3 regions of the Streptomyces sp. NPDC101118 genome follow, and region 1 is predicted to be linked to each of the others. Evidence: riboswitches for the same ligand, from Rfam matches in the RefSeq annotation. Region 1 holds a riboswitch; each other region holds the start of a gene.

Evidence for each region. A riboswitch is a leader RNA that binds a small molecule or an ion and turns the genes downstream of it on or off. The one in region 1 is predicted to bind cyclic di-AMP.
Region 2: linked by a shared signal. The riboswitch ahead of ACIQUQ_RS22010 (M23 family metallopeptidase) and the one ahead of ACIQUQ_RS23435 (peptidoglycan DD-metalloendopeptidase family protein) in region 1 are both predicted to bind cyclic di-AMP.
Region 3: linked by a shared signal. The riboswitch ahead of ACIQUQ_RS26970 (M23 family metallopeptidase) and the one ahead of ACIQUQ_RS23435 (peptidoglycan DD-metalloendopeptidase family protein) in region 1 are both predicted to bind cyclic di-AMP.

Annotation. Positions count from the first base shown of each region.
Region 1 covers NZ_JBIVZG010000015.1:71,218-81,100, reverse strand. Annotated here, with positions in the region: gene ACIQUQ_RS23460 (1-hydroxy-2-methyl-2-butenyl 4-diphosphate reductase) at 1-581, shown strand, start outside; gene hpnH (adenosyl-hopene transferase HpnH) at 587-1,609, shown strand; gene dxs (1-deoxy-D-xylulose-5-phosphate synthase) at 1,641-3,578, shown strand; gene ACIQUQ_RS23445 (aspartate aminotransferase family protein) at 3,575-4,981, shown strand; gene ACIQUQ_RS23440 (tyrosine-protein phosphatase) at 5,034-5,840, opposite strand; cyclic di-AMP (ydaO/yuaA leader) riboswitch at 6,153-6,310, shown strand; gene ACIQUQ_RS23435 (peptidoglycan DD-metalloendopeptidase family protein) at 6,315-7,298, shown strand; gene ACIQUQ_RS23430 (SGNH/GDSL hydrolase family protein) at 7,494-8,303, shown strand; gene ACIQUQ_RS23425 (MBL fold metallo-hydrolase) at 8,593-9,804, shown strand; gene ACIQUQ_RS23420 (VOC family protein) at 9,862-9,883, opposite strand, start outside.
Region 2 covers NZ_JBIVZG010000013.1:208,706-218,588, forward strand. Annotated here, with positions in the region: gene ACIQUQ_RS21970 (FG-GAP-like repeat-containing protein) at 1-1,392, shown strand, start outside; gene ACIQUQ_RS21975 (FG-GAP-like repeat-containing protein) at 1,424-2,938, shown strand; tRNA gene ACIQUQ_RS21980 (tRNA-Lys) at 3,009-3,081, shown strand; gene ACIQUQ_RS21985 (DUF488 domain-containing protein) at 3,156-3,512, opposite strand; gene ACIQUQ_RS21990 (TetR/AcrR family transcriptional regulator) at 3,509-4,102, opposite strand; gene ACIQUQ_RS21995 (FBP domain-containing protein) at 4,163-4,651, shown strand; tRNA gene ACIQUQ_RS22000 (tRNA-Met) at 4,739-4,812, opposite strand; gene ACIQUQ_RS22005 (PP2C family protein-serine/threonine phosphatase) at 5,056-6,249, shown strand; cyclic di-AMP (ydaO/yuaA leader) riboswitch at 6,526-6,661, shown strand; gene ACIQUQ_RS22010 (M23 family metallopeptidase) at 6,671-7,678, shown strand; partial or broken gene ACIQUQ_RS22015 (PrsW family intramembrane metalloprotease) at 7,755-8,633, opposite strand; gene trmB (tRNA (guanosine(46)-N7)-methyltransferase TrmB) at 8,677-9,453, opposite strand; gene lhgO (L-2-hydroxyglutarate oxidase) at 9,587-9,883, opposite strand, start outside.
Region 3 covers NZ_JBIVZG010000019.1:98,929-108,811, reverse strand. Annotated here, with positions in the region: gene ACIQUQ_RS26985 (DNA topoisomerase (ATP-hydrolyzing) subunit A) at 1-196, opposite strand, end outside; gene ACIQUQ_RS26980 (M16 family metallopeptidase) at 417-1,748, shown strand; gene ACIQUQ_RS26975 (M16 family metallopeptidase) at 1,769-3,136, shown strand; cyclic di-AMP (ydaO/yuaA leader) riboswitch at 3,343-3,502, shown strand; gene ACIQUQ_RS26970 (M23 family metallopeptidase) at 3,515-4,312, shown strand; gene ACIQUQ_RS26965 (GntR family transcriptional regulator) at 4,566-5,252, shown strand; gene ACIQUQ_RS26960 (HPr family phosphocarrier protein) at 5,420-5,701, opposite strand; gene ACIQUQ_RS26955 (GNAT family N-acetyltransferase) at 5,886-8,906, shown strand; gene ACIQUQ_RS26950 (DUF5998 family protein) at 8,974-9,564, shown strand; gene ACIQUQ_RS26945 (alkaline phosphatase family protein) at 9,564-9,883, shown strand, end outside.

The DNA.
Region 1 (9,883 bases):
GGGCCGTGGCCCGGGCGCTCGGCGCGCCCGGCATGGCGGGGGCGGCCGTGGTGGCCACCGGGTTCTGTGCCGGGCTGCTGCCCGGTATGCACCCCGGCGACCTGGTGGTCGCGGAACGCACCCGCGACCCCCGGGGCGAGGTCGTCTGCGACGGCACCGCCGCGCTCGCCGAGGCCCTGGCCAGGGCCGTGCCCGGCCGCACCGTCCACACCGGCGTGCTGACCGGCTCCGACCACGTCGTCCGCGGCCCCGAACGCGCCGCACTGCAGGCCTCCGGAGCCATCGCGGTGGACATGGAGTCGGCCGCCACGCTGTGGACGGCGGTCCACACAACGACCGGCCCCGGCGCGCCCGCCGGCCACCCGGCCCACCCGGGTCCGTACACCGCCGGACGGCACCCGGCTCCGTACACCCCCGGACGGCGCCCGGTTGCGGCCGTCCGGGTGATCGTGGACGCTCCGGAGCATGAGCTCGTCCGAATCGGCACGGTACGCGGTGGAATATCGGCCTTCCGTGTCCTTCGTGCCGTCCTTCCCGTTTTCCATGACTGGCACCGTTCTTCGCTGCTCCCCAGGAGGTGAGCCAGATGGCCATGCCGCTGCGACAGTCCATCAGGGTCGGGACCTATCTCTTCGAACAGAAGCTCCGCAAGCGTGAGAAGTTCCCGCTCATCGTCGAGCTGGAGCCGCTCTACGCCTGCAACCTGAAATGCGAGGGCTGCGGCAAGATCCAGCACCCGGCGGGCGTGCTCAAGCAGCGGATGCCGGTCGCGCAGGCGGTCGGCGCCGTGCTGGAGTCGGGCGCGCCGATGGTGTCCATCGCGGGCGGCGAGCCGCTGATGCACCCGCAGATCCACGAGATCGTCCGGCAGCTGGTGGCCAAGCGGAAGTACGTCTTCCTGTGCACCAACGCGCTGCTGCTGCGCAAGAAGATCGAGGACTTCCGCCCCTCGCCGTACTTCGCCTTCGCCGTGCACATCGACGGCCTCCGCGAGCGGCACGACGAGTCCGTCGCCAAGGAAGGCGTCTTCGACGAGGCCGTGGCGGCCATCAAGGAGGCCAAGCGCCGGGGCTTCCGCGTCACCACCAACTCGACCTTCTTCAACACGGACACCCCCCAGACCGTCATCGAGGTGCTCAACTTCCTCAACGACGACCTCCAGGTCGACGAGATGATGATCTCGCCCGCCTACGCCTACGAGAAGGCGCCCGACCAGGAGCACTTCCTCGGCGTCGAACAGACCCGCGAGCTGTTCAGGAAGGCCTTCGCGGGCGGCAACCGGCGCCGCTGGCGGCTCAACCACTCGCCGCTCTTCCTCGACTTCCTGGAGGGCAAGGCGGACTTCCCCTGCACGGCCTGGGCCATCCCCAACTACTCCCTCTTCGGCTGGCAGCGGCCCTGCTACCTGATGAGCGACGGCTACGTGCCCACGTACCGCGAGCTCATCGAGGACACCGACTGGGACAAGTACGGCCGCGGCAAGGACCCCCGGTGCGCCAACTGCATGGCGCACTGCGGCTACGAGCCGACCGCCGTCCTCGCCACCATGGGCTCCCTCAAGGAGTCCCTGCGCGCCGCCCGCGAGACGGTCTCGGGCAACCGCGACTGAGGAGCGGCACACGATCACCAGGGGGACCAGCATGCCGATTCTCGAAGGGATCCGGGGACCGCACGATCTGAAAGCGGTTCCCGGCGAACTCCTGGCCGAACTCGCCCGTGAAATCCGGGAATTCCTGATCCATGCCGTCGCGAGGACCGGCGGCCACCTCGGACCCAATCTCGGCGTGGTCGAACTGACCATGGCCCTGCACCGCGTGTTCGATTCGCCGGTGGACCGCATTCTCTGGGACACCGGCCACCAGAGTTACGTGCACAAACTGCTCACCGGCCGTCAGGACTTCTCGAAACTCCGCGGAAAGGGCGGACTCTCCGGATATCCGTCGCGCGAGGAATCCGAACACGACGTCATCGAGAACTCGCACGCCTCCACCGTCCTCGGCTGGGCCGACGGCCTCGCCAAGGCCCGGCAGCTGCGCGGCGGCCCCGGCCACGTCGTCGCCGTCACCGGCGACGGCGCCCTCACCGGGGGCATGGCCTGGGAGGCGCTCAACAACATCGCGGCCGCCGACCGCCCGCTCGTCATCGTCGTCAACGACAACGAGCGCAGCTACGGCCCCACCATCGGCGGCCTCGCCGGCCACCTGGCCGCCCTGCGCACCGCCGACGGCTACGAGCGCCTCCTGGCCCGGGGCCGGGACCTCCTGGAGCGCACGCCCGTCGTGGGCAGGCCCCTCTACGGGAGCCTGCACGGCGCGAAGAAGGGCTTCAAGGACGCCTTCGCGCCCCAGGGCCTGTTCGAGGACCTGGGCCTGAAGTACATCGGCCCGGTCGACGGGCACGACACCGAGGCGCTGGAGGCCGCGCTGCACCGGGCCAAACGATTCCGCGGCCCGGTCCTCGTGCACTGCATCACCCAGAAGGGCCGCGGCTGCCCGCCCGCCCTCGCCGACGAGGCCGACCGCTTCCACACCGTCGGCGTCATCGACCCCGGGACCGGGCTGCCGCTGGAGACCCCGGCACCCTCCTGGACCTCCGTCTTCGGCGAGGAGCTGGCCCGGATCGGCGCCGAACGGCCCGACGTGGTCGCCGTCACCGCGGCGATGCTCCACCCGGTCGGCTTCACCGAGTTCGCCGCCCGCTTCCCCGACCGCGTCTGGGACGTCGGCATCGCCGAGCAGCACGCGGCCACCTCGGCCGCCGGCCTCGCCGCCGGCGGACTCCACCCGGTCGTCGCCGTCTACGCCACCTTCCTCAACCGGGCCTTCGACCAGGTCCTGATGGACGTGGCCCTGCACCAGTGCGGCGTCACCTTCGTCCTGGACCGGGCCGGCGTCACCGGCACCGACGGCCCCTCCCACAACGGCATGTGGGACCTGTCGGTCCTCCAGGTCGTCCCCGGCCTGCGCATCGCCGCCCCGCGCGACGCCGACCAGCTCCGTGCCCAGCTGCGCGAGGCCCTCGACGTCTCCGACGCGCCGACCGTGCTGCGCTTCCCCAAGGAGACCGTCGGCCCCCCGGTGCCCGCGGCCGGCCGCGTCGGCGGCATGGACCTGCTGCTGCGCGCGGCACCGGGCCGGGAGGACGTGCTGATCGTCTCCGCGGGCGTGATGGCCCCGGTCTGCCTCGGCGCCGCCGAGCTGCTCGCCGCCCGGGGCGTCTCCTGCACCGTGGTGGACCCGCGCTGGGTCAAGCCGCTCGACGAGGCCCTCGTACCGCTGGCCGCCCGGCACCGGCTGGTCGCCGTGGTCGAGGACAACAGCCGCACCGGGGGCGTGGGCTGGGCCGTAGCCCAGCAGCTGCGGGACGCGGGGACCGACGTACCGCTGCGGTCCTTCGGGATCCCCGAGCGGTTCCTCGCGCACGCCAAGCGCGCCGAGGTGCTCGCCGACGTCGGGCTGACCCCGGTCGAGATCGCCGGGGGCATCGCCCGCGCCCTGGGGGGCCAGGAACAGCGCGACGGGACCGCGGCGGCACTCCGCGGCCAGGCCAGCGCGCCCGAGGAGGAGAACACCGCATGACAGAGGACCCCACGGCCGCGGGGAAGGGCTTCGACCTCGGCCGGCTGCTCGCCGAACGCGGCGGGGAGCGGTACGAACTGCACGCCCGCCACCTCAACCACCAGCTGCCCCGCATGCTGCACACCATCGGCTTCGACAAGGTCTACGAGCGGGCCGAGGGCGCCCACTTCTGGGACTCCGAGGGCCGCGACCACCTGGACATGCTGGCCGGCTTCGGCGTGATGGGCCTGGGCCGGCACCACCCGGTGGTCCGCAAGGCGCTGCACGACGTGCTCGACGCCTCGCTCGCCGACCTGACCCGCTTCGACTGCCAGCCGCTGCCCGGGCTGCTGGCCGAGCGGCTGCTCTCGTACAGCCCCCACCTGGACCGGGTGTTCTTCGGCAACAGCGGCACCGAGGCCGTGGAGACCGCGCTGAAGTTCGCCCGCTACGCCACCGGCCGGCCCAGGGTGCTGTACTGCGCCCACGCCTTCCACGGCCTGACCACCGGCTCCCTCTCGGTCAACGGCGAGAACGCCTTCCGCGACGGGTTCGCCCCGCTGCTGCCCGACACCGCGGTGCCGCTCGGAGATCTCGGCGCCCTGGAGCGGGAGCTGCGCCACGGGGACGTGGCCGCCCTGATCGTCGAGCCGGTCCAGGGCAAGGGGGTGTACCCGGCGCCGCCCGGCTACCTGCGGGCCGCGCAGGAGCTGCTGCACCGGCACCGGGCGCTGCTGATCGCCGACGAGGTGCAGACCGGCCTCGGCAGGACCGGGGACTTCTACGCGTACCAGCACGAGGCGGGCGTGGAGCCCGACCTGGTGTGCGTGGCGAAGGCGCTCTCGGGCGGGTACGTGCCGGTGGGCGCCACCCTCGGCAAGGACTGGATCTTCAAGAAGGTCTACTCGTCCATGGACCGGGTGCTGGTGCACTCGGCCAGCTTCGGGTCCAACGCGCAGGCGATGGCGGCCGGGCTCGCGGTCCTCGCCGTGATGGACGACGAGGGGCTGGTGGCGCACGCGCGGGCGATGGGAGACCTGCTGCGCGGCCGTCTCGCGGCCATGGTCGACGAGTACGAGCTGCTGCACGAGGTCCGCGGCCGGGGGCTGATGATCGGCATCGAGTTCGGCCGGCCCTCGTCGCTGGGGCTGCGCAGCCGCTGGACGATGCTCCAGGCGGCCCGCAAGGGGCTCTTCGCGCAGATGGTGGTCGTCCCGCTGCTGCAGAAGCACCGGATCCTGACGCAGGTCTCCGGCGACCACCTGGAAGTGATCAAGCTCATTCCGCCGCTGGTGATCGACGAGGCGGACGTGGAACGGTTCGTCGCCGCGTTCCGGGACGTGATGGACGAGGCCCACGGCGGCGGCTCGCTGATGTGGGACTTCGGGCGCACGCTGGTGAAGCAGGCGGTCGCGGGGCGCTGAGCGGCGGCGGCGGTACGGACCCGCGTGCGGGTCCGTACCGTCTGGCGGTGCGTCAGTCCAGCAGGCGCTCGCGCAGCCGGTCCAGGGTGTCCGGGCCCAGGGCCAGGCCCTCTGCCAGGTAGCCGTCGACCCCGCCCCAGACCTCGTCGATGGTGGCGAAGGCCGCCTCCAGGTACTCGGCCCGCGCGTCGAAGAGCGGGCTGAGCAGCGCCATCACCTCGGGGGAGCGGGCCTCGGGGGCATCGCTGCCGCGGCGGACGCGGTACCGGCGGTGCGGGGCGTTCGACTCCAGGTAGTCCGTGACGATCGCCCCGCGCTCCACGCCGAGCGCGAGCAGGGTGACCGCGATGGAGAGGCCGGCCCGGTCCTTGCCGGCCGCGCAGTGCATGAGCGCGGGGACGCTGTCCTCGGCGAGGGCGTGCACCACCCTGCTGTGCTCGGCCGTCCGCTCCTTGATCATCTTGCGGTACGAGGCGGACATGCGCGCCGCGGCACGGCCGTCACCCAGGACCTCCTCCAGCTGGGTCAGGTCGCCGTCGCGGACCATCTTCCAGAACTCCTTGCCGTCGGCCGGGTCGGAGAGCGGGATGTTGACGTTGCGCACGCCCGGCAGGTCGACGTCGGGACCTTCGAGCGCCTTGTCGGCGGCGTTGCGGAAGTCGAAGACGGTGTGGAGTCCGAGCGATGCGAGGTAGTGCGCATCGGTATCGGTGGCATGTGCCAGATGTCCGCTTCGGAACAGACGCCCCGTTCGCACCCTCCGTCCATCTGTGGTCGGAAGTCCGCCCACATCGCGGAAGTTGCGCACGCCGGTCAGCTCCGGCTCGGTCGACGGCGCCTGGGGTATCTGCTGGGTCACGTGGGGGCTCCTGGCGGCTCGGGGGACATGTCCGAATTGCACTACTTGGCGTCAAGTTACCGCAATGAGGCGGCAGATGTGCGACCTCCTCGTGAGGCAGATCATACGGTGACCGTGAGTGGCTGCGGTGGAATCCCGAATTCCGCTGTAGTGCTGGCTGTTACACGTCCGCAATGGACGGAGTGTGACGGGAATTCCGTCGATCATTCATCCGGGTGATTCCCAAGGGGAATTCACGGCTTGTTCCGTCTGCGGGCGCTGGATTACCGTCGCCGTCGATCCGGGTGGAACGCCGAATCCTGCCGCCCCCGGAAACCGCACCCGACCACTCGTGCGGCAGGAGCGGGGGAACCAGGTAAGCCGCCGGACGCGATCTTCTCGCGGCCGGCTCGGGGTGAAGCCGCACCCGTGCGGCCGGGCATCTCCAGCCCGAACCCGACAGCTCACCTCGCAGGCGCCGGAGAGGAATGCGCCATGCCCGGAAAGGGTAAGCACCGCCGTCCCAAGTCCAGCCCGATAACCCGCGGTTTCGTCGCCGCCGGTACCGGAGGCGCCGCCCTCGCGCTGCCGCTGATGGGGGCCTCCGGCGCCCACGCCGCCGGGCCGGCCGCCGCCCCGCAGGCGCTGCCCGCGCAGGCCCCCCAGGCCGCCCACGCCGCCCCGGCCGCCGTCCCGGCCGCGGTCCCGCAGGCCGCCCCCGTCACGTACACCGTGGTGGCCGGCGACCACCTCTCCAAGATCGCGTCCGAGCACCACCTGAGCGGCGGCTGGCAGAAGCTGTACGCCGACAACCGCGCGGCCGTCGGCGGCAACCCCTCCCTGATCCACCCCGGCCTGGAGCTGACCCTCGGCGCCGCGGCCGCGCCGAAGGCGGCCGAGGCCCCGGCGAAGCCCGCGGCCGCGCCCAAGCCGGCGAAGAAGGCCCCGGAGAAGACCCAGAAGAAGGCCGTCCGGAAGGCCGAGCCCAAGGCCGTCGCCGAAGACACCGGCGCCGACCGGTCCGCGGCCACCGCCAGCCGTTCCACCCAGCGTTCCACCACCGCGGTGAGCGGCGCCGGGTTCGTCGCCCCGGTCAGCGGCGGCATCAGCACCTCCTACCGGGCCGGCGGCGGCATGTGGGCCAGCGGCTACCACACGGGCGTCGACTTCTCGGTCGGCTCCGGCACCACCGTCCGCGCGGTCGGCGCGGGCACCGTGGTCTCCGCCGGCTGGGGCGGCGCGTACGGCAACGAGGTGATCATCCGGCACGAGGACGGCCGCTACTCCCAGTACGCCCACCTGTCCTCGCTCAACGTCTCCGCGGGCCAGTCGGTCGGCGCCGGCGACAGCATCGGCCTCTCCGGCTCCACGGGCAACTCCACCGGCCCGCACCTGCACTTCGAGATCCGCACGGGCCCGAGCTACGGCGACGACATCGACCCGCTGGCCTACCTGCGGGACAAGGGCGTCAGCGTCTGAGCCGCGTCCGCCGGCGCGCCCGACGCGTCCGACGCGTCCGACGCGTCCACTGAGGCAGCCGTGCGACCGGGTCCCGAGGGGGGTCCCGGTCGTACGGCTGTTTTCGGCCAAACTGACCGGGTGGTCCAGATCACCCCGCGTCAACCCCTTCCTACGGTCGCGTAGGTCACATCCTTCGGTGAAGGATGTGCTCCCGTGGCAGGAGAATCGACACCTTCAACAGCAACAGCACCCGTATCCACCCTCCCCATCGGCTCGTACGCCGCGATCGGGGACAGCTTCACCGAGGGCGTCGGAGACCCCGGTCCCGACGGCGCCTTCCTCGGCTGGGCCGACCGGCTGGCGGTGCTGCTCGCCGACCGCCGTGACGAGCACGACTTCCGGTACGCCAACCTCGCCGTACGCGGCCGGCTGCTGGACCAGATCGTGGCCGAGCAGGTCCCCCGGGCCAAGGAGCTCGCGCCCGACCTGGTCACCTTCTGTGCGGGCGGCAACGACATCATCCGCCCCGGCAGCGACCCCGACGCCGTCGCCGAGCGGTTCGAGGCGGCCGTCGCCGACCTCACCGGCGCCGTGCCCACCGTCATGATCACCACGGGCTTCGACACCCGCGGCGTACCGGTCCTGCGTCACCTGCGCGGCAAGGTCGCCACGTACACCGCGCACGTCCGCTCGATCGCCGACCGGTACGGCTGCCCCGTCCTCGACCTCTGGTCGCTGAAGTCCGTACAGGACCGGCGGGCCTGGGACGACGACCGGCTCCACCTGTCCCCGGAGGGCCACACCCGGGTCGCGCTGCGCGCCGCGCAGGTCCTCGGCCTGGAGGTGCCCGCCGACCCGGACCAGCCCTGGCCGCCGATGGAGCCCCGCGGCTCCGCCGAGGTCACCCGCGACAACATCCAGTGGGCGCGCGAGCACCTCGTACCGTGGATCGGCCGGCGGCTGCGCGGCGAGTCCTCCGGCGACCACGTCGAGCCGAAGCGGCCCGACCTGCTGCCGCTGTAGAGGTGGAGCGGTCGGCACGGCACCGCTCCGGGTGGGCGCGCCCGTACGGGAGAGGGGCGCGCCCGGCCCGGTGACGGCTCCCGCGGGAAGCCCGCCGGGAGGAGCGCGGGACGCGGCCGGGGGAGCGACGGGGGCAGGCGGGGGAGCGACGGGGGCAGGCGGGGGAAGCGCGGGAGGCAGGCGGGGGAGCGGAGGCGTCCGTTTCGCGTGGCGCGGCCGGAATCCTTCGGCGCGCGCGCACGTTGGGAAGGGCAGAGCACACCCACGTCCCATCGTCACAGGAGGCGCCTTGACCGGCTCCCGTCCCCTGCGCGCAGGGCTGCGCGCGCTGCGGCCCGAGGCCTTCGGCGCGGACCCGTCCGGAGAGCGGATGGAGCGGATCCTCCGCTCGCCGCACTTCGCCGACGGCGTCTTCCAGAACCCGGTGGGCACCCGGGAGCGGCCGAGCGGCTCGGCGCTCGCCTTCGCCAAGATCTATTTCCGCAAGGAGGAGCGGGTCCGGCGCACGCCCAGCGCGCCGATCCCGGTGCACCCCACCACCCTGGCCGACATCGCCCGGCCGCCGGCCACCGGTCTGCGGCTGACCTGGATGGGCCACTCCAGCGTGCTCGCGGAGATCGACGGGCACCGGGTGCTCTTCGACCCGGTCTGGGGCGACCGCTGCTCCCCGTTCCCCTTCGCGGGGCCCAAGCGGCTGCACGCGGTGCCGGTGCCGCTGGCCGCCCTCGGCCCGGTGGACGTGGTCGTGATCTCCCACGACCACTACGACCACCTCGACCTGCCGACGATCAAGGCGCTGGCCGCCACCGACACCGTCTTCGCCGTCCCGCTGGGCGTCGGGGCCCACCTGGAGCGCTGGGGCGTGCCGGCCGACCGGCTGCGCGAGCTGGACTGGCACGAGAGCACCAAGGTCGGCGGCCTGACGCTCACCGCGACCCCGGCCCGGCACTTCTGCGGCCGGGGCCTGCGCAACACCCAGCACACGCTGTGGGCCTCCTGGGTGGTGGCCGGCGACGAGCACCGGATCTACCACAGCGGCGACACCGGCTACTTCCCCGGCTTCGCCGAGATCGGCGCCGCCCACGGCCCCTTCGACGCCACGATGATCCAGATCGGTGCCTACAGCGACTTCTGGCCGGACATCCACATGACCCCCGAGGAGGGCATGCGGGCCCACCTGGACCTCCAGGGCGGCCGGCCGCACGGCGTGCTGCTGCCGATCCACTGGGGCACCTTCAACCTGGCCCCGCACGCGTGGTCGGAACCGGGCGAGTGGACGGCGGACGAGGGCGAGGGCGCGGGCCAGCCGGTCGCGGCCCCACGCCCGGGCGAACCCTTCGAACCCGCCGGCAGGCTCCCGGTGGAGCGCTGGTGGTCCCCGGTGGCCCACGAGGCACCGCGCACCTGGACGCGCCGTGAGCCGGCCGCCGGACCGGACCAGCCGGCCGGCCCGGCCCACGAGGAGCTCAGGGAAGACCTGGACCTCGCGGGCGACCGGTAGCGGCGTACGCGAGCGGGCCGCCCGGCAGGCCCGGGCGGCCCGCTCGCGTGTTTCGGGTCAGGGCTGTTGTCCGCCGGCG
Region 2 (9,883 bases), on a different contig from region 1:
TGTGCCTACGGGCGGAAGGCCGTCGCGTACAACGGCCGGACGAAGGCACGCTTCCCCCTGCCCGACGCGACCTGGACGCGTGGCGTGCAGCTCGGCGACGGGTACGTGGTCACGGTGACCGGTGACCGCCTCGTGCTCACGAACCTGCGCTCGGGAACGGCGGTGACCGAGTTCACGTCGGAGCCGATGGGGGACTTCAGGAACTTCGGACGTGACTGGGTCATCGACCCCTACGGCGGACGCCTCGCGTATACGGACCAGGCGCAGACCGTCCACGTCGTCCGTCCCTCCGGGGCGGCGAGCGCTGTCGTGGTCACCGACTCCGCGGTGCGGGGCGGCGCGCGGCTGACGGGCGGGGCTTCGTGGCAGCCCATGTGGTGGACCTCGAAGCCCACCGCGTCGTACACGCTGACCCTCACCCACAAGGCCACCGGAAAGGTCGTGCGGACCCTGACGGGAGGTCAGCGCCGGGGCCTGCTGAGCCCGGCGTGGACCGGCAAGGACGGCGACGGCCACAACGTCCCGAACGGCTCCTACGCGTGGTCGCTGACGGCGCGCCCGGCCGACGGAAAGGGTGTGGACCTCAAGGCCTCCGGCACGGTCACCGTGTCGGGCTCGGCCGCCCGGCGGGACTTCCTCGGGCAGGACGGACGGGGCGACCTGCTGGCCCTGAGCTCGTCCGGGACGTTCACCTTCCACCAGGGCAACGGCCGCGGCGGCTTCGGCGCGAAGCTGTCCGGGGCGGGCTGGCCGACGACCTCGCGGCCCGTGCCGTTCGGGGACCTGAACGGCGACCGGTGCAACGACCTGCTGGTGCGCGACGCGGCAGGGGTGCTCAGGGCGTACCTGGCCGACTGCGGCAAGGCGGTCGTGCCGACGACCCGCTCCCAGGTGATCGGCACCGGCTGGGGCCAGTACGACGTGCTGACCTCGCCCGGGGACCTGACCGGTGACGGGCGGGCGGACCTGGTGGTCCGGAAGGCCTCGACCGGCGACATGTACCTGTACGCGGCGAACGGCACCGGCGCCTTCAGGCCCGCCGTCCGCATCCAGCTCAACTGGAAGCTGTACCGCTCCGTCTTCGGCGCGGGCGACCTCAACGGCGACGGCGTCGGCGACCTGCTGGCCGTGGACGGCAACAACGCCGTCTGGCGGTACGACGGCGTGGCCACCGGCACGGTGAAGCCGCGCGTCCGGGTGAAGGACAACGGCTGGGCGGTGGGCCGCAACGCCTTCGTCGGCGTCGGCGACATCACCGGCGACGGCCGCCCGGACGTGGTCTCCCGCAACGCCGCGGGCGACCTCCTGCTGAACAAGGGCACGAGCACGGCGGGCCTCTCCGCCACGACGAGGATCACCACCGGCTTCGGTGCGTACAAGGGGCTGTTCTGACATGCACGACCGTGAGGGAAGAGAGGCGCGCGTGCGCGCACGAGTGAAGCGGCTGGGCGCGGCGGGAGTGACAGCGGCGGCGATGGTCGCCGGACTGCTGACGGGCGCGGGCCCGGCGGGGGCTGCGTCGGAGGCCGAGGCCTCCATGCCGTCGTGGCTGACCGCGATCAGGGCCACGGACGACGAGGACGGCCGGATCAAGCACTGTTCGGGCGTCGTGCTCGCCTCACGGCGGGCTGCGACGGGCCCTGACTGCTTCACCGGTCGCACCAAGTCGGACATGGTGTGGGACGTGGGAGGCGCGCGCTACCGGATCCACCCCCAGTACGACCCGGCCACCCGCCGGGCGGCCCTGGCCGTCGCGCACGCGGGCCGCTACACCCAGGCGCCCGTGCTCGCGACGGCGGCGGACGGCGCGCTGTACGCCGCCGGCACCAAGGCGGACTTCCACTCCTGGACGTTCGCCGTCCCGCGCGGCAACGAGGTCGCGCACTCCGAGCGGGTGGTGGTCGGCTCCGCCGCCGACTGCGCCGCGCTCCTGGGCCGCTCCTTGCCGGCCGGCACGCTGTGCACCACGCCCGCACCTGGTGCGCCGTACGTCCCGAAGGAGCAACGGTGTCTCGGTGACGCGGGGGGCGCGCTCGTCGCAGGCGGAAAGCTCATCGGTCTGTCTGCCACCCCCGCGAGCGGCTGTGCCTCGTCACGCGTTCGGCTCTACACGGCCGTGCGGACGTACCGTTCGCTGCTCGTCGAATGGTCGCGGGACAGGGAAGTGGACTCCTACGACGAGTCCGGCGGCGTGGTGGCGCGGCAGCGGGGCATCCTGGGGTTCATCGACTACTGCGGGACCTCGATCAACCGCACCCGGAACTGTGCCGCGGACGAGTACGGCACCACGGTGGACGTCTACCAGGAGTTCCCGCTGCTGACAGCCATGGGCGACGCCGACGGCGACGGCATCGGGGATCTGCTGGCCCGGCGCACGGACGGGAACCTGTACCGCGTCGACATGGAGCTGCCCCCGCCGCGGCTGCCGTCGGCCCCCAAGACGTTCATCGGCGCCAACTTCGACATCTACGGGGTGCTGCTCGCCCCCCGCGACCTCTCCGGCGACGGATACAACGACCTCGTCGGGCGGGACTCCGCGGGAGTCCTGTGGCTGCACCGGGGGACGGCGGACGGGAAGTTCCCCTCGCGGACGCGGGTCGGCAGTGGGTGGGGGCAGTACACCGCCATCGTCGGGCGTGGCGACTACTCGGGTGACGGGCGGTCGGATCTGGTGGCCCGGGATGCCGGCGGCACGCTGTGGCTGTTCCGCGGGAACGGGGCCGGCGGGTTCTCCGGGGCGACCCGGATCGGCGGCGGCTGGAACGCGTACAACGCCGTCGTCGGCAGCGGCGACATCGACGCCGACGGCCGCCAGGACATCGTGACGCGTACGCCGACCGGCGCGGCGTACGTCTACAACGCGGACGGGAAGGGCAACTTCCTGCCCCGCAAGCAGTGGGCCACGACCCAGTGGAAGAACTACCTCCGCATCGGCTGACGCAGCTCACCCCTGATAGTCGATCGGCTGACCGGCGGTGTCCGGCTATGCTCAGGGGTGAGCACACCGTGGGCCATTAGCTCAATTGGCAGAGCAGCGGACTTTTAATCCGTTGGTTGTCGGTTCGAGTCCGACATGGCCTACCGCTCGGCGGTCCCTCCGGGGGACGCCGCGAAGCGCCCCGTCCGGGTTTCCCGGGCGGGGCGCTTCCGTGTGTTCAGAGGTGGGCCAGGAGGACCGAAACGTGGCTGTGGGCCGGGTCCTTGACCGCGGTGAGGAGCGTCACGGGGCCGTCGGCGGCGAGGGCGCGCAGGCGGGTGAGGGCCTCCGCGGCCTCCGGGGCGGCGAGTTCGGACTCGTACCGGGCGCGGAACTCGGTGTCCGTCAGGTCGCCGGCGTGGAACTCCTTGCGGAGGTCGTCGGACGGGGTGAGGTCCTTGGGCCACTCGTCCACCCGGGCGTCCGCCTTCGACACGCCGCGCGGCCACAGGCGGTCGACCAGGACACGGGTGCCGTCCCCGTCGGTGGGCGGGTCGTAGACGCGGGCCACTCGGATCTCGCTGCTCCGGTTCATGGGGCCAGGGTGGGGGACGGGCCGGCCGGCGGCCAGTTCGCCAGGAGCGTGTCGAGGGCGTCGATCATCCGGGCCCAGGAGGCGTCCAGGTCGCGGGCCGCGTGGAAGGCGGCCGCGGCCTCCAGGGCGGCGAAGCCGTGGAAGGTGCTGCGGAGCAGCCGGACCGCGTCGGTCCGGTCCGGCTCGCCGAGCTCGTAGCCGCGGATCATCGCGTACGTGTACTCGACCATCCGCTCGTGCCCCGGCGAGGCGGCGAGCACGTCGGCGGGCAGCTCCAGCTGGGTGGCGGCGTAGCGGCCGGGATGTCCGACGGCGTACGAGCGGTAGGCGTGGGCGAAGCCGGCGAGGGCGGCCTTCCCGGCGCGCCCGGCGACGGCCGCGCCGATGAGGTCCGCGAACTCGGCCGCGCAGCGCACGGCGAGCCGGGTGCGCAGGTCCTGGAGGTTCCGCACGTGCGAGTACAGGCTCGCGTCCTTCACGCCGAAGCCGCGCGCGAGGGCGGAGACGGTGACGCCGCCGAGCCCCGCGGAGTCGGCCAGCTCGGCGGCGGCCTCGACGACGCGGTCGGCGGTCAGTCCTGCTCGGGGCATGTTCTCCCTAATCGAATTAATGGTTTGCCTAGGGGGTCTAGGAAGATTAGCGTGCCGGACATGAAGGCGCTCACCGAATCCGACATCCGCGGCTCGTTCATCAACTGCTCCAAGGGCGAGGCCCAACGCCTGCCCATGCCCCGCGACCTGGCCGAACGCCCCTGGGACGACCTCGACTTCCTCGGCTGGCGCGACCTCTCCGCGCCCGACCGCAGCTACCTCGTCACCGAGCGGGCGGGCCGTCTGGTCGGCATCACGCTGCGCTTCCCCTCCGTGAAGCGCGGGTTCCTGCAGCGCAGCATGTGCACCTTCTGCCTGACGACCCACCCCGGTTCCGGCGTCTCCCTGATGACCGCCCGCAAGTCCGGGCGCGAGGGCCGCGAGGGCAACTCCGTCGGCGTCTACATCTGCACGGACCTCGACTGCTCCCTCTACGTGCGGGGCAGGAAGCAGCCCGAGCCCGGCGGCCGCTTCGAGGAGACGCTCACCGTGGAGCAGCAGGTCGAGCGGATGAAGGGGAACCTGGACGCCTTCCTCGCCAAGCTCTGACGGGGAGGGGGCGTGGGGGGAGGAGGCGTGGGGCGCCCGTGGAACGACGAAGGCCCGGATCCAGAAGGATCCGGGCCTCGTGCTGAGTAGCGGGGACAGGATTTGAACCTGCGACCTCTGGGTTATGAGCCCAGCGAGCTACCGAGCTGCTCCACCCCGCGTCGGTGATTACAGCTTACGCCATTCCGGGGGGTGCTCGACGCCATTTGTTTCCCGGGGCGCTCCCGAGGGGGCGCGTGCCCCGGTCGCCGACCGGGGCACGCGCGGGGCACGACCGGGGCACGGCACCCGTTCGGCCCTGCCGGGTCGCCGTACGGCCGCCCCGCCCGCAGCCTTGGGAGGCGGGGCGGCAGCGGCCCGTGCCGCGGGCGCGAGCGGACCGGTCAGGGAGAGACGTGGTGGGGCTGGGGCAGCGAGGAGGTTCCTTCCGGGGGGCCCGGGTGGCGGGCAGGGCCCGGAGCCGGATCGGTGACGGCAGCGGCAGACGGTTCGCGCGGACCTTCCTGCGCGTGCTCCCGGTGCTCCTGATCGTCCTGGGACTGGTCTTCGACGTCCTGACCCCGCCCAGCTTCACCGGTGCGCCCTTCTTCACCGCCGCGCCGCTGATCGCGGCCCCGCTCTTCGCCTTTACCACCACCCTGCTGACCGGTGCGAGCGCCGCCCTGGCGGTCCTCGTGCTCCAGCTCCGCAACGGCAGCTCCGGCAAGGTCGAGGCGGTTACCGAGCTGGTGACCGTCTTCACCGTCGCCGTCCTGGCCCTGCTGATCAACCGTGTGGTCCGGCGCAGCGGCGAACAGCTCGCCTCCGCGCGCGGCGTGGCCGAGGTCGCCCAGCGCGCGGTGCTGCCCACTCCCGCCGGACGCATCGGGGGACTGCACGTCTCCGCCCGCTACGAGGCCGCCGACGCCGACGCGTTCATCGGCGGGGACCTGTACGCCGTCCAGGACACCCCGTACGGCGTCCGCCTCGCGGTCGGCGACGTGCGCGGCAAGGGGCTCGGCGCGGTCGAGGCCGTCGCGGTGGTGCTCGGCGCCTTCCGCGAGGCGGCCGAGCTCGAACCCACCCTGGAGGGCGTCGCCCGGCGGGTGGAGCGCGCCCTGGCCCGGGAGGGCACCCGGCGCGACAGCCTCGACTCCGTCGAGGGGTTCACCACGTGCGTACTGGCCGAGGTCACCCCGGACGGCGGCACGCTCCGCATGGTCAACCGGGGCCACCCCGAGCCGCTGCTGCTGCGCGCCAACGGGAAGCTGGAGGTGCTGGCCCCCGCGGAGGCCGCCCTGCCGCTGGGCATGGGCGAGCTGGGGGACGGGGGGTACCGGGCGGACGCGTGGCACTTCCCCGCGGGCTCGACGCTGCTGCTCTACACCGACGGGCTCTCGGAGGCCCGGGACGCCGCGGGCGCGTTCTACGAGCCGGCCGAGCGGCTGCGGGGGCGGATCTTCCCCGGGCCGGAGGAGCTGCTGTCCGGCCTGATCGCCGATGTGCGGCGGCACACCGGCGGCGGGGCCACCGACGACATGGCGCTGCTCGCGGTCGTCCGCCCGACGCCGGGTCAGACCGCCCGCCGGAGGTCCGTCTCCACCGTACGGCGCCGCTGAGCGCGTCCGACCGGCCACGCAGCGTGAGCGAAGCGGGTCGGGGGGCCGGGCAATTGACGGATCGTCAGGGTACGGAAGTGGCCGGAGTGGCGATGCCGGTGCAGGCGTCTCGTCCCCGTCTGGCGTCGGATGAGGCATTTGCCCTGGCCAACGTCGGTCACGGAATGGCCGGTTGATGTGAAGGATCAAGTAAGGGAGCTTGGAATCACTCCCTGTTGTCTATTACCGTTCGATAACGCAGTTCGGCTGTCCCAGCCGTCGCAAGTGACGGCACCGTGCGCGTGCGCGCCGAATCCCGTGAGGGAACCGGGGAACCACCAACTTGGGGTGAATCGGGTCGTTTTCCGACCCGTAGGAGACCTTCCTGCTCCGAACCCGTCAGCTAACCCGGTAGGCCAGAAGGAAGGAAAGGAGCGCCCCCGTGGCGTCCAGCAGGCCTGCCCCCGAAGCCGCCGGGTCCATCGAGACGGACTCGCCCTACCCGGGCGGAACCGGTGCCGGGGCATGGGGCGAGTGGAACCCCACAGAGGACTCCGCCCGTCCCGCCGGCGGCCGCCACCGCGTCGCCAAGCAGCGCGGCGGACTCGCCCGCAGCTCCACGGTCCTCGGCGTCGGCATCATCGCCGCCGTCGGCGCCACCGGCATGGCCACCGCCCAGGACAAGCCCCCGGTCGCGATATCCATACCCTCGCTGCTCCCCGACGACGAGGCGGACGCGGCGCAGGAGAGCACCCCCATCGAGGCGCCGCTCACCAACGCGGGCGTCACCCCCGAGCAGGCCGAGGCCGGCACCGACGCCGGCGAGGCCCTGCGCAACCGGATCCTCCAGCAGGCCGAGTCCCAGGCGGACGCGGCCGTCGCCCAGGAGAAGGAGGCGGCGCAGCGCGCCGCCGAGCAGGCCGCCGCCGCGAAGGCGAAGGCCGAGCGGGAGGCCGCGGACAAGAAGGCCGCCGAAGCGCGCAAGGCCGCCGAGGCCGCGGCGAAGGCGGCCGCGGAGGCCAAGGCCGAGGCGGAGCGCCTGGCCAAGCTGGCCGGCCAGTACGCGCTGCCCACCTCCTCGTACACCCTGACCTCCCACTACGGGGACTCCGGCTCGATGTGGTCCTCCGGCCACCACACCGGCCTGGACTTCGCCGCGCCGACGGGAACCCCGGTCAAGGCCGTGCACGGCGGCAAGATCATCTCGGCGGGCTGGTCCGGCGCGTACGGCTACCGCATCGTCCTCCAGCTGGAGGACGGCACGGAGGTCTGGTACTGCCACCTGTCCTCGATGTCCGTCACCTCGGGCACCGTCACCACCGGCGAGACCATCGGCCGCGTCGGCGCCACCGGCAACGTCACGGGCGCCCATCTGCACCTGGAAGTGCGGACCGGCGGAGCGACGGTGGACCCGCTGGCGTGGCTGCGGGACAAGGGCCTGACGGTCTGACGACGCCGGGGTACGGGGCCACGGCGCCCGGAGGGTACGGGGCCACGGCTCCCGCGTACGGGTCCACCGCTTCCGCGGCGTACGGGCCCACCGCACTCCCCGCGTACGCCGCGCCCCGCATCGCCGGTACGAACAGCGGGTCCCGGCGCCCCCGGGCCCGTACCCCGAGCCAGGCCAGCACCCCGAAGACCGGCACCATCACGGTCGCGTACACCACGTAGAACCCGTACTCGCCGAACTCCGACGAGCTGTTCCACAGCGCGTGCGTCGCCATCGCCAGCGCCAGCCCGGCCAGCGGCAGCCCGATGCGCCGCCACCGCCCGGCCGAGAAGGCCGCCCAGCAGAAGCCGAGCCCGGTCCACACGGTGAACAGCGGGTGCGCGAACGGGGACATCACCACCCGCACGAAGAAGGTCGCGGCCGTCACCGAGTCCAGCAGCGAGGTGCCGCTGCCGAGGTCCTCACCGAAGGCGTTGCCGAGGTAGAGGATGTTCTCGGTGAAGGCGAAGCCCGTGGCGGTGAACCCGGCCACCACGATCGCGTCCGTGATCCCGGTAAACCGCCGGCCGCGGAAGAGGAAGACCAGCAGCAGGGCGGCGGCCTTGGCGCACTCCTCCACCACCGGGGCGATGGCGATCGAGCCGAGCTGGTCGGCGTCGTGCGGGTCCAGGGTCGCGGCCGCTATCCACCGGGTCGCGAAGCTGTTGGCCACTATGGCGATGAGCGCCGCGGCGCACGCCCCCCAGGCGAAGACGAACAGGTGCTGCGGCCACGGCCCCGGCTTCGTCCGGTCCAGCCAGTGGAACACCGCCATCAGCGGTGGCACCGGCAGGACGGCGAGGCCGAGGCCGACGAGGAAGCCCTGGGTGCCGGTCTGCTCCCGTACGAGGGCGAGGATCAGCACTCCGGCGACCGCGAGCAGCCCGATGGACGCGCGAGACAGGACCCGGAACACGCCACGACAGTAGCGATCCGGACGCGTACCGGAGGGCTGGTTTTCAGTTCTCGGTGCGCCGGAACAACAGGTCGTGTACGACGTGGCCCTTGTCCAGGCCCTGTCCCTCGAAGCGGGTGAGCGGCCGGAACTCCGGGCGTGGCGCGTAGCCGCCGTCCGGCTGGGTGTTCTCGAAGTCCGGGTGCGCGCTGAGCACTTCGAGCATCTGCTCGGCGTACTCCTCCCAGTCCGTGGCGCAGTGCAGGATCGCGCCCGGCGCGAGGCGGGTGGCGGCGAGCGTCAGGAACTCGGGCTGGATCAGCCGGCGCTTGTGGTGGCGCTTCTTGGGCCACGGGTCCGGGAAGTACACGCGCATCCCGGCGAGGGCGGCGGGGGCCAGCATCTCGCGGAGCAGGATGATCGCGTCGCCGTTGGCGACCCGGATGTTGGTGAGGCCGTTGCGCTCGGCGAGGCCGAGGAGGTTGCCCTGGCCGGGGGTGTGCACGTCGACGGCGAGGATGCCGGTGCCGGGGTCGTCGGCGCCCATCTGCGCGGTCGCCTCGCCCATGCCGAAGCCGATCTCCAGGACCACCGGCAGGCCGTCGAACATCTTGTCGAGGTCGAGCACCTCGCGGCCGTCGATGTCGAGGCCCCAGGTGCCCCAGAGGCGGCGGAGCGCGTCCTCCTGGCTCGTGGTCACCCTGCTCCGGCGCGGCTGGAAGCTGCGGATGCGCCGCTCGTGGTGCGAGCCCGCCGGGTCGGGGGCGGGGCCGTCCGGGAAGCGGGGCTGGTGGCGCCACACCGGAGGGGGCTTGGGCTGGGGGTTCAGGGACTCAGACACAGTGCCGCCAATTCTACGGCGGCCGGCCCGCACGGCATCCCGGCAGCGGGAGCCGGCCCCGGCCGGGCATCCGGCCGGGCGGGCCGCCCTCCCGGCGTCGGCGCGGTCGCGCTGCCCCGCCCGGCATCCCCGGCTACGGCGCCAGCGCCGCCAGTGCCCGGCGGGCCACCTCCCGGCCGATGGGCAGGGAGGCCGTCGCGGCCGGCGAGGGGGCGTTGAGGACGTGGACCGTACGCGGCGCCTCGCGGATCAGGAAGTCGTCGACCAGCGTCCCGTCCCGCAGCACCGCCTGGGCCCGCACCCCCGCCGCGGCCGGGGTGAGGTCGTCCTCCGTGACCGCCGGCAGCAGCCGCCGGACCGCCTGCGTGAACGCGCCCTTCGACAGGGAGCGGTGGATCTCCCCCGCGCCGTACCGCCAGTGGCGCGCCGC
Region 3 (9,883 bases), on a different contig from region 1:
CCATCTCGTTCATCTGGTAGACGATGCGGCGGTGCACCGGCTTCATCCCGTCCCGCGCGTCGGGCAGGGCGCGGGAGTAGATCACCGAGTACGCGTACTCGAGGAAGGAGCCCTGCATTTCGTCGACGACGTCGATGTCGAGGATCCTCTCCTCGAAATCCTCCGGCGGCGGGGTCTTCGTGCTGCGGCGGGCCATCGCTGCTGCGGCTCCTCGTGATCCGAGATCGGTCTGACGCGGTCCATTGTGGACCGCCCCGCCGACAACGCCGACCCCGACCCTGGGGGTACCCCCGGACGGGGTGCGGCGAGGGGGTGCGGCGGAGGGGGCGGAAGGCCCCGGGAACTTCTCCGTCCGTCGGCGCGCTTGCATACAGTGGCAGGACTTCTCCCCAAGCGATCGAAGGGATCACATGCCCATGGGTCACACGGCCACAGCGCAGGCCGCCTCCGGCGGCCTGACAGCGACCGAGCACCGCCTGGCCAACGGCCTGCGCGTGGTGCTGTCCGAGGACCACCTGACCCCGGTCGCCGCGGTCTGCCTGTGGTACGACGTCGGCTCGCGCCACGAAGTCAAGGGGCGCACCGGTCTGGCTCACCTCTTCGAGCACCTGATGTTCCAGGGCTCGGCCAGCGTTTCGGGCAACGGTCACTTCGAGCTGGTGCAGGGCGCCGGCGGGTCGCTCAACGGCACCACCAGCTTCGAGCGCACCAACTACTTCGAGACGATGCCGGCCCACCAGCTGGAGCTCGCGCTCTGGCTGGAGGCGGACCGGATGGGCTCGCTGCTCTCCGCGCTGGACGACGAGTCCATGGAGAACCAGCGCGACGTGGTGAAGAACGAGCGCCGCCAGCGGTACGACAACGTCCCGTACGGCACCGCCTTCGAGCGGCTGACCGCCCTGGCCTACCCCGAGGGCCACCCGTACCACCACACGCCGATCGGCTCCATGGCCGACCTCGACGCCGCCACGCTGGAGGACGCCCGCGCGTTCTTCCGTACCTACTACGCGCCGAACAACGCGGTGCTGTCGGTCGTCGGCGACATCGACCCGGAGCAGACCCTCGCCTGGATCGAGAAGTACTTCGGCAGCATCCCCTCCCACGACGGCAAGCAGCCGCCGCGGGACGGCAGCCTGCCGGACGTCATGGGCGCGCAGCTGCGCGAGGAGATCGTCGAGGAGGTCCCGGCCCGCGCGCTGATGGCCGCCTACCGCCTCCCGCACGACGGCACCCGCGAGTGCGACGCGGCCGACCTCGCCCTGACCATCCTCGGCGGCGGCGAGTCCTCCCGCCTGCACAACCGCCTGGTCCGCCGCGACCAGACCGCCGTGGCCGCGGGCTTCGGCCTGCTGCGCCTGGCGGGCGCGCCCTCCCTGGGCTGGCTGGACGTGAAGACCTCCGGCGGCGTCGAGGTGCCCCGCATCGAGACCGCCGTCGACGAGGAGCTCGCCCGCTTCGCCGCGGACGGTCCGACCTCCGAGGAGATGGAGCGCGCCCAGGCCCAGCTGGAGCGCGAGTGGCTGGACCGTCTCGGCACCGTCGCCGGCCGGGCCGACGAACTGTGCCGCTTCGCCGTGCTGTTCGGCGACCCGCAGCTGGCGCTCACCGCCGTCCAGCGGGTGCTCGACGTCACCGCCGAAGAGGTGCAGGCCGTCGCCGCGGCCCGGCTGCGCCCGGACAACCGCGCGGTCCTCGTGTACGAGCCGCTGCCCGCCACCGAAGACAACGCCGAAGGGGCAGACCAGTGACCGCCGACGTCGCTTCCTCGATGACCTTCCACCCGCAGCCGCAGGCCGGACAGCCGAAGCCGTGGGCCTTCCCCGCCCCCGAGCGCGGCACGCTCGGGAACGGCCTGACCGTCCTGCGCTGCCACCGCCCCGGCCAGCAGGTCGTGGCCGTCGAGGTGATCCTCGACGCCCCCCTGGAGGCCGAGCCCGAGGGCCTCGACGGCGTGGCCACGATCATGGCCCGCGCGCTGTCGGAGGGCACCGACAAGCACTCCGCCGAGGAGTTCGCCGCCGAGCTGGAGCGCTGCGGCGCCACCCTCGACGCGCACGCCGACCACCCCGGTGTGCGGGTCTCCCTGGAGGTGCCCGCCTCCCGTCTGCACAAGGCCCTGACCCTGCTCGCCGAGGCCCTGCGCGCCCCCGCCTTCGCCGACAGCGAGGTGGACCGCCTGGTCCGCAACCGCCTCGACGAGATCCCGCACGAGCTGGCCAACCCGCAGCGCCGGGCCGCGAAGCAGCTCTCCAGGGAGCTCTTCCCCGCCACCCTGCGCATGTCGCGTCCGCGCCAGGGCAGCGAGGAGACCGTCGGCCGGATCGACTCCGGGGCCGTCCGCGCCTTCTACGAGGCCCACGTGCGCCCCTCCACGGCCACGGCCGTCGTGGTCGGCGACCTGACCGGCACCGACCTGGACGCCGTCCTCGCGGACACCCTGGGCTCCTGGACCGGCGGCACCGGCACGGCGTACCCGGTCACCCCGGTCACCGCGGACGACACCGGCCGCGTGGTGATCGTGGACCGGCCCGGCGCCGTGCAGACCCAGCTGCTCATCGGCCGGATCGGGGCGGACCGCCACGACCGGGTCTGGGCCGCGCAGGTGCTCGGCACGTACTGCCTCGGCGGCACGCTCACCTCGCGCCTGGACCGCGTGCTCCGGGAGGAGAAGGGCTACACGTACGGCGTGCGCGCCTTCGGGCAGGTGCTGCGCTCCACGGCCGACGGGACCGGCGCCTCGATGCTGGCCATCAGCGGCTCGGTGGACACGCCCAACACCGGCCCCGCGCTGGGCGACCTGTGGCAGGTGCTGCGCACCCTCGCCGCCGAGGGGCTGACGGACACCGAACGCGACGTGGCCGTCCAGAACTTGGTGGGCGTCGCGCCGCTGAAGTTCGAGACGGCGGCGGCCGTCGCCGGGACCCTGGCCGACCAGGTCGAGCAGGAGCTGCCGGACGACTTCCAGGCGCAGTTGTACGCGCGGCTCGCCGAAACCGGCACGGTGGAGGCGACTTCGGCCGTGGTGAACGCCTTCCCGGTGGACCGTCTGGTGACGGTGCTCGTGGGTGACGCGTCCCAGATCGCCGACCCGGTGCGGGCGCTGGGCATCGGAGAGGTGACCGTGGTCACCAACTGACCTGATTCCGGCCCGAGATGGGGCAGGGCCCTGATGGATTGTCCATCAGGGCCCTGTTTGTGTCTTCTGTCCGTTTCGGGGTGGTCGTTGCCTGAATGACCCGTGGCGTACGCCACAAAACAGCGTGTCCGTTTGGTGATTGTCCGACGATCCGCCTAGCGTCAACCTCGCTGTCCGTCAGCTGTAACAGCCGCACCCGCGGCACCGGACAGCGATCGCCGAGTCCCCGTCAGGCGCGAGCCTGGGGAGCCGGGGACCCACATCAGTCCCTGGGGTGAATCGGACCGCCTCGCCAGAGGTGGCCCGTAGGAGACCTTCCTGCTCCGAACCCGTCAGCTAACCCGGTAGGCGAGAGGGAAGGAAAGGATCAGCCTCTCCATGGCCTTTGGCAGTCGTGCCACCGGTAAGCACCGTGGCCCCAGCCGTCTGAGCCGCAAGAGCGCGAACGTGGCCGGCATAGCCGCCCTCGCGACCACCGGTGTCGTCGGCACCCTGGCCGGCCCGGCCTTCGCCGCCACCGACGCCGACTCCCGAGGTCCCGAGGACACCGGCCTGAACGCCGTCGTCGTCGCCGACGACCTCGCGGGCCAGATCGAGGCCCAGGCCGAGTCCCAGCAGGCCGCCGCCGAGATCGCCGCCGCCAAGGCCCAGGCCGAGAACGAGGCCCGCCAGCGCGCCGCCGAGGCCAAGGCGAAGGCCGAGGCGAAGGCCAAGGCCGAGCGCGAGGCCGCCGAGCGCGCCGCCCGTGAGGCCGAGCGCAAGCGTCTGCTCACCTACGTGGCCCCCGTCGCGGGCTCGTACGTCAGCACCTCGTACAAGGCCGGCGGCTCCATGTGGTCCTCCGGCAGCCACACCGGCATCGACTTCCACGCCGCCTCCGGCACCTCGGTGCACGCGGTCGGCCTCGGCACCGTCGTCGAGGCGGGCTGGGGCGGCGCGTACGGCAACAACGTCGTCATCAAGATGAACGACGGCACGTACACGCAGTACGGCCACCTCTCGTCGATCAGCGTCTCGGTCGGCCAGCGCGTCACCCCGGGCGACCAGATCGGCCTCTCCGGCTCCACGGGCAACTCCAGCGGCCCCCACCTCCACTTCGAGGCCCGCACCTCGGCCGACTACGGCTCGGACATCGACCCGCTGGCGTACCTGCGCTCGCACGGCGTCAGCATCTGACCCGCGACCGCACCCGCCGCCACCGCGGCGCCGCACGCTTCCCGAAGGCCCCGGCTCCCCGAGCCGGGGCCTTCGGCGTGCCCTTCGCCGGAGGGGTGCGGATCCGGCGCGGGCATCCGGTGCGTGCAGATCTGGCAAAAAACCATTCCGGAATTCATCGGTGCGCTCCGGAATTCCTCGTTTCTGCAATAGAGTCGGCGGCACACATGTCGACGCCGACCGCGTTTCGCGGGGATTAAGCGGAGGTCCGGTCATGCGCATTCCCGCGCACGCGGTGTGCACGGCGATCCGCGACGACATCGTCGCCGGCGTCTTCGAGCGCGGCAGCAGGCTCACCGAGGAACTCCTCGCCCGCCGGTACGGCGTCTCGCGCGTCCCCGTCCGCGAGGCCCTGCGCACCCTGGAGTCCGAGGGCTTCGTCACCACCCGCCGGCACGCCGGGGCCTGCGTGGCCGAGCCCACCGAACAGGAGGCGGCCGACCTGCTGGAGCTGCGGGTGCTGCTGGAGCCCCTGGGGGCCTCCCGGGCCGCACAGCGCCGCACCGAGGGCCACCTGAAGGTGCTGCGCGGGCTCGTGCGCCTCGGCCAGGAGCGGGCCCGCCGGGGCCAGGGCGAGGACCTGCGCTCGCTGGGCGGCTGGTTCCACGAGACGCTCGCCCAGGCCTCCGGCAGCCCCAACCTGATCTCGATGCTCACCCAGCTGCGGCACAAGATCGCCTGGATGTACGTGGTGGAGGCCCCGGCCCACCCCGTGGAGTCCTGGGCCGAGCACGGCGCCATCGTCGACGCCGTGGCGCGCGGGGACGCCGACCGGGCGCGGGCCCTCACCGCCGCGCACATGGACCGCACCACGGGGGCGCACCGGCTGCGGCGGGCGCGGGGCGAGGCGCGTGTGAGGGGTTCGCAACCTGCCGTAAACACCGCGGGCGGCCGCCTTTAACAAAGGCCGTATACAAAGGGACGGCGGAATTCATGAGGCCGCTCATTTCCCATGCCCTGATTTCCTCGCGGCCATTCCTGTCCGGCCGGGCTGACCGGAAGAGAAGAAATGAGCCGCACCCCGGAGCGGGGTACGGCTCATTCGGCGGCCGGAAACCGGCCGGAAGCTCAGACGGTCTCGGGAAGCTCTTCGAGGCCCTCCGCGACCAGCTTCGCCAGGCGGTCCAGGGCGGCGTCCGCGCCATCGGCCTCGGAGGCCAGGATGATCTCCTCGCCACCCTGCGCACCCAGGCCCAGCACGGCGAGCATGGAGCCGGCGTTGACGGGGGTGCCGTCGACCTTGGAGATGGTCACCGGGATACCGGAAGCGGTCGTCGCCCGGACGAAGATCGAGGCGGGACGAGCGTGCAGGCCCTCGGCCCAGCCGACGTTGACGCGGCGCTCTGCCATGGTGATGCCCTTCAGGTTCTACGGGTTGTCTAGACCACTATCTCACGACCGCCGGGCTGCATCCGACCGACCTTCGGCCCGGAGGAGCCTGCCGTTCGACCTCCCAGCTTGCCCTGGTTTGTCCCTCCTGCCCAACCCGCCGCGCGCGTAGGGTCCGCCGGGTCCCGGGCCGTACTCTTGGCCCATGCGGACGCCGTCGGATCCTTCGTACCCGGCCCACTGGGAAGCGGATGTCGTGCTGCGCGATGGCGGCACCGCCCGGATCAGGCCGATCACCACAGAGGACGCGGGCCGGCTGGTCAGCTTCTACGAGCAGGTCTCGGACCAGTCGAAGTACTACCGGTTCTTCGCGCCCTACCCGCGGCTGTCCGCCAAGGACGTGCACCGCTTCACCCATCACGACTACGTCGACCGGGTCGGCCTGGCCGCCACCGTGGGGGACGAGTTCATCGCGACCGTCCGCTACGACCGGATCGACGCCACCGGCCGCCCCGCCACCGGCCCCGCCGACGAGGCCGAGGTCGCCTTCCTGGTCCAGGACGCCCACCAGGGCCGCGGCGTCGCCTCCGCACTGCTCGAACACATCGGGGCGGTGGCGCGGGAGCGCGGCATCCGGCGCTTCGCCGCCGAGGTGCTGCCGGCCAACACCAAGATGATCAAGGTCTTCACGGACGCCGGGTACACCCAGAAGCGCAGCTTCGAGGACGGCTCCGTCCACCTCACCCTCGACCTCGAACCCACCGCCGAGTCCCTCGCCGTCCAGCGCGCCCGCGAGCAGCGCGCGGAGGCCCGCTCCGTGCAGCGGCTGCTCTCGCCGCGCTCCGTCGCGGTGATCGGCGTCAGCCGCACCGAGGGCGGCGTCGGCCGGGCCGCGCTGGGCAACCTCCTGGACTCCGGCTTCACCGGAACCGTCCACGCCGTCAACGCCGCCCTGCCGGACGGTACGGGCGGGACGCTGGCCGGCGTACCCGCGTACCGCTCCCTCGCGGGCCTCGACGGCCCGGTCGACCTCGCGGTCGTCGCCGTCCCCGCCGAACGCGTGCCCGAGGCGGTCGCGGACTGCGGCGAGCACGGCGTCCAGGGCCTGGTCGTCCTCTCCGCCGGGTACGCCGAGAGCGGCCCGGCGGGACTGGAGCGGCAGCGCGAACTCGTGCGCCAGGCGCGCTCGTACGGGATGCGGCTGATCGGACCCAACGCCTTCGGCGTCATCAACACCGACCCCGAGGTCCGGCTCAACGCCTCCCTCGCCCCCGGCTCGCCGGAGGCGGGCCGCATCGGCCTGTTCGCCCAGTCCGGCGCCATCGGCATCGCCCTGCTCGCCGGCCTGGTGCGGCGCGGCGCGGGGCTCTCCTCCTTCATCTCCGCGGGCAACCGTGCCGACGTCTCCGGCAACGACTTCCTCCAGTACTGGTACGAGGACCCCGCCACCGACGTGGCCCTGCTGTACCTCGAAACCCTGGGCAACCCGAGGAAGTTCACCCGCCTCGCGCGGCGGACCGCCGCCGTGAAGCCGGTGGTCGTCGCCAAGGGCGGCCGCCACAGCGGGGTCAGCCCGGCCGGCCACACCGTGCCCGAGACCCGGTTGCCGGACGCCACCGTCTCCGAACTGCTCCGGCAGGCCGGCGTGATCCGGGTGGACACGGTCACCGAACTCGTGGACGTCGGCCTGCTGCTGGCCGACCAGCCGCTGCCCGCCGGCCCGCGCGTGGCGATCCTCGGCAATTCCGAGTCCCTCGGCCTCCTCTCGTACGACGCCTGCCTCACCGAGCGGCTGCGCCCGCACGCCCCGCTCGACCTGACCACGGCCGCGGCGCCGGAGGACTTCCGCGCCGCCCTGGGCGCGGCGCTGCGGGACCCCGGGAACGACGCGGTGATCGTCACCGCCATCCCGTCCGTGGGGGAGAGCACCCTCACCGAGGACCTGGCCGAGGCGCTCCGGGCTGCCGCGGCGGAGGCCCCGGCGAAGCCGGTGGCCGTGGTCCACGTGGAACTGGGCGACCTGGCGGAGGCGCTCTCGACCGCGGCCTCGACGACGGCGGCGGCGGGAGGGGAGGCGGGGGCCGTCGCCGGCCTGCCGGCGACAGCCGGGACCGGCACGGCCGGACCGGCCGCGGGAGGCCCGGCGCCCGGGGCGCAGGCCGGCCCGGGCCCGGCGGCCACCGGAACGCAGGCGGCCGGCCGGGCCGCGGCGTCACCTGCCCCCGCCGGACCCGCTCACGCCGCCCCCTCCGCACCCGCACCCGCACGCACACCCGCCCACACCCCCGGCAACGCCGCCCCCAGCGCCGAGCCCGCCCGCCCGCCGCGCGGTCCCATCCCCGCCTACCCCTCCCCGGAGCGGGCGGTCCGGGCGCTCGCCGAGGCCGTCCGGTACGCCGAGTGGCGCTGCGGCACCGTGGTGTCCGGTCAGGTCCCCGAGTACGAGGACATCGACACCGCCGGGGCCGCCGCCCAGCTGGAGGCGCTGCTCGCCGGCACCGACGGCGACGCCGGGACCGCCCCCGCCGACGCGGACGCCGGGACCACCCTCGCCGACGCCGACGCCCACGCGCTGCTCGCCCGGTACGGGATCCGGGTGCTGCCCACGCTGCCCGCGCCCACCCCCGACGCCGCCGCCGGGGCCGCCGCCCGGCTCGGCTACCCCGTGGCCCTGAAGACCACCGCCCCGCACCTCAGGCACCGCGCCGACCTGGGCGGCGTACGCCTGGAGCTGGCCAACGAACAGGAGCTGCGCCGTGCCTACGGGGAGCTGACCGAGCTGCTCGGCAAGCCGGCCGAGCTGCTGCCCGTGGTCCAGGCGATGGTCCCGCGGGGCGTCGACACCGTGGTCCGGTCCGTCATCGACCCCGCGGTCGGCGCCGTCCTCTCCTTCGGCCTGGCCGGCGTGGCCTCCGAGCTGCTCGGCGACACCGCCCACCGCCTCGTGCCCGCCACCGACCGCGACGCCGCCGCGCTCGTCCGCTCCATCCGCACCGCGCCCCTGCTCTTCGGCTGGCGCGGCAGCGCGCCCGTGGACACCCCCGCCCTGGAGGAGCTGCTGCTGCGCGTCTCCCGGCTGGTCGACGAGCACCCCGAGGTCGCCGGCGTCTCCCTGGAGCCCGTGGTGGTCGCGACCGAGGGCCTCTCGGTGCTCAGCGCGCAGGTGCGGATCGCCCGCCCGCCGGTCAGGACCGACCTCGGGCCCCGCACGCTGCCGAGCTACTGACCGGCACTGCGGGGAGCGGCCGCACGGAGCGGCTTGGGCGCCTCCTGCGGGCCTTAGGATGGACCCCATGGCGAAATCCGGTACGACGACCCAGGGGCTGCGCGCGGCGATCGAGCGCAGCGGCTACTACCCGGCCCTCGTGGCCGAGGCCGTGGAGGCCGCGGTGGGCGGCGAGCCGATCTCGTCGTACCTGGTCCACCAGGAGACCACCTTCGACTCCAACGAGGTGCGGCGGCACGTCACCGTCCTGGTCCTGACCGGCAACCGCTTCATCGTGAGCCACACCGACGAGCAGGCCGCCGACGCGGGCTCCCCGTCCCCGTACGCGACCACCTCCACCGAGTCGGTCAAGATCAGCGCGATCTCCTCCGTGGTGGTCAGCCGCGTCGTGGCGAACCCCGAGTCCTACACGCCGGGCACCCTGCCCCGCGAGGTCGTCCTGACCATCGGCTGGGGCGCGGTCGCCCGCATCGACCTGGAGCCGGCCGCCTGCGGCGACCCGAACTGTGACTCCGACCACGGCTACACCGGCAACTCCACCGCCGACGACCTGAGCCTGCGCGTCAGCGAGGCGGGCGACGGCCCCGAGGCCGTGCGGCAGACGCTCGCCTTCGCGCAGGCCCTGTCCGAGGCCACGGCCGCCACCGGCGCCCGCTGATGGTGCACTCCGCCTGGCAGGAGCCCGAGCCGGTACTCCTCGACCTCGACGGCGCGCCCGTGCCCCAGTACGGGTCGGGCTCGCTCGCCGACCTGCTGCCCACGCTCGCGGCAGGCCAGGGCGTGCCCGGGCTGACGGCCACGATCACCGAGCTGACCCCGGCCGACCGGAACTGCGTGTTCCTGATAGACGGACTCGGCTGGGAGCAGATCAAGGCGCACCCGGACGAGGCCCCGTACCTCACCTCGCTCCTCGGCAGCTCGCGCGGCGGCACCGGCCGCCCGCTCACCGCCGGCTTCCCGGCGACCACCGCCACCTC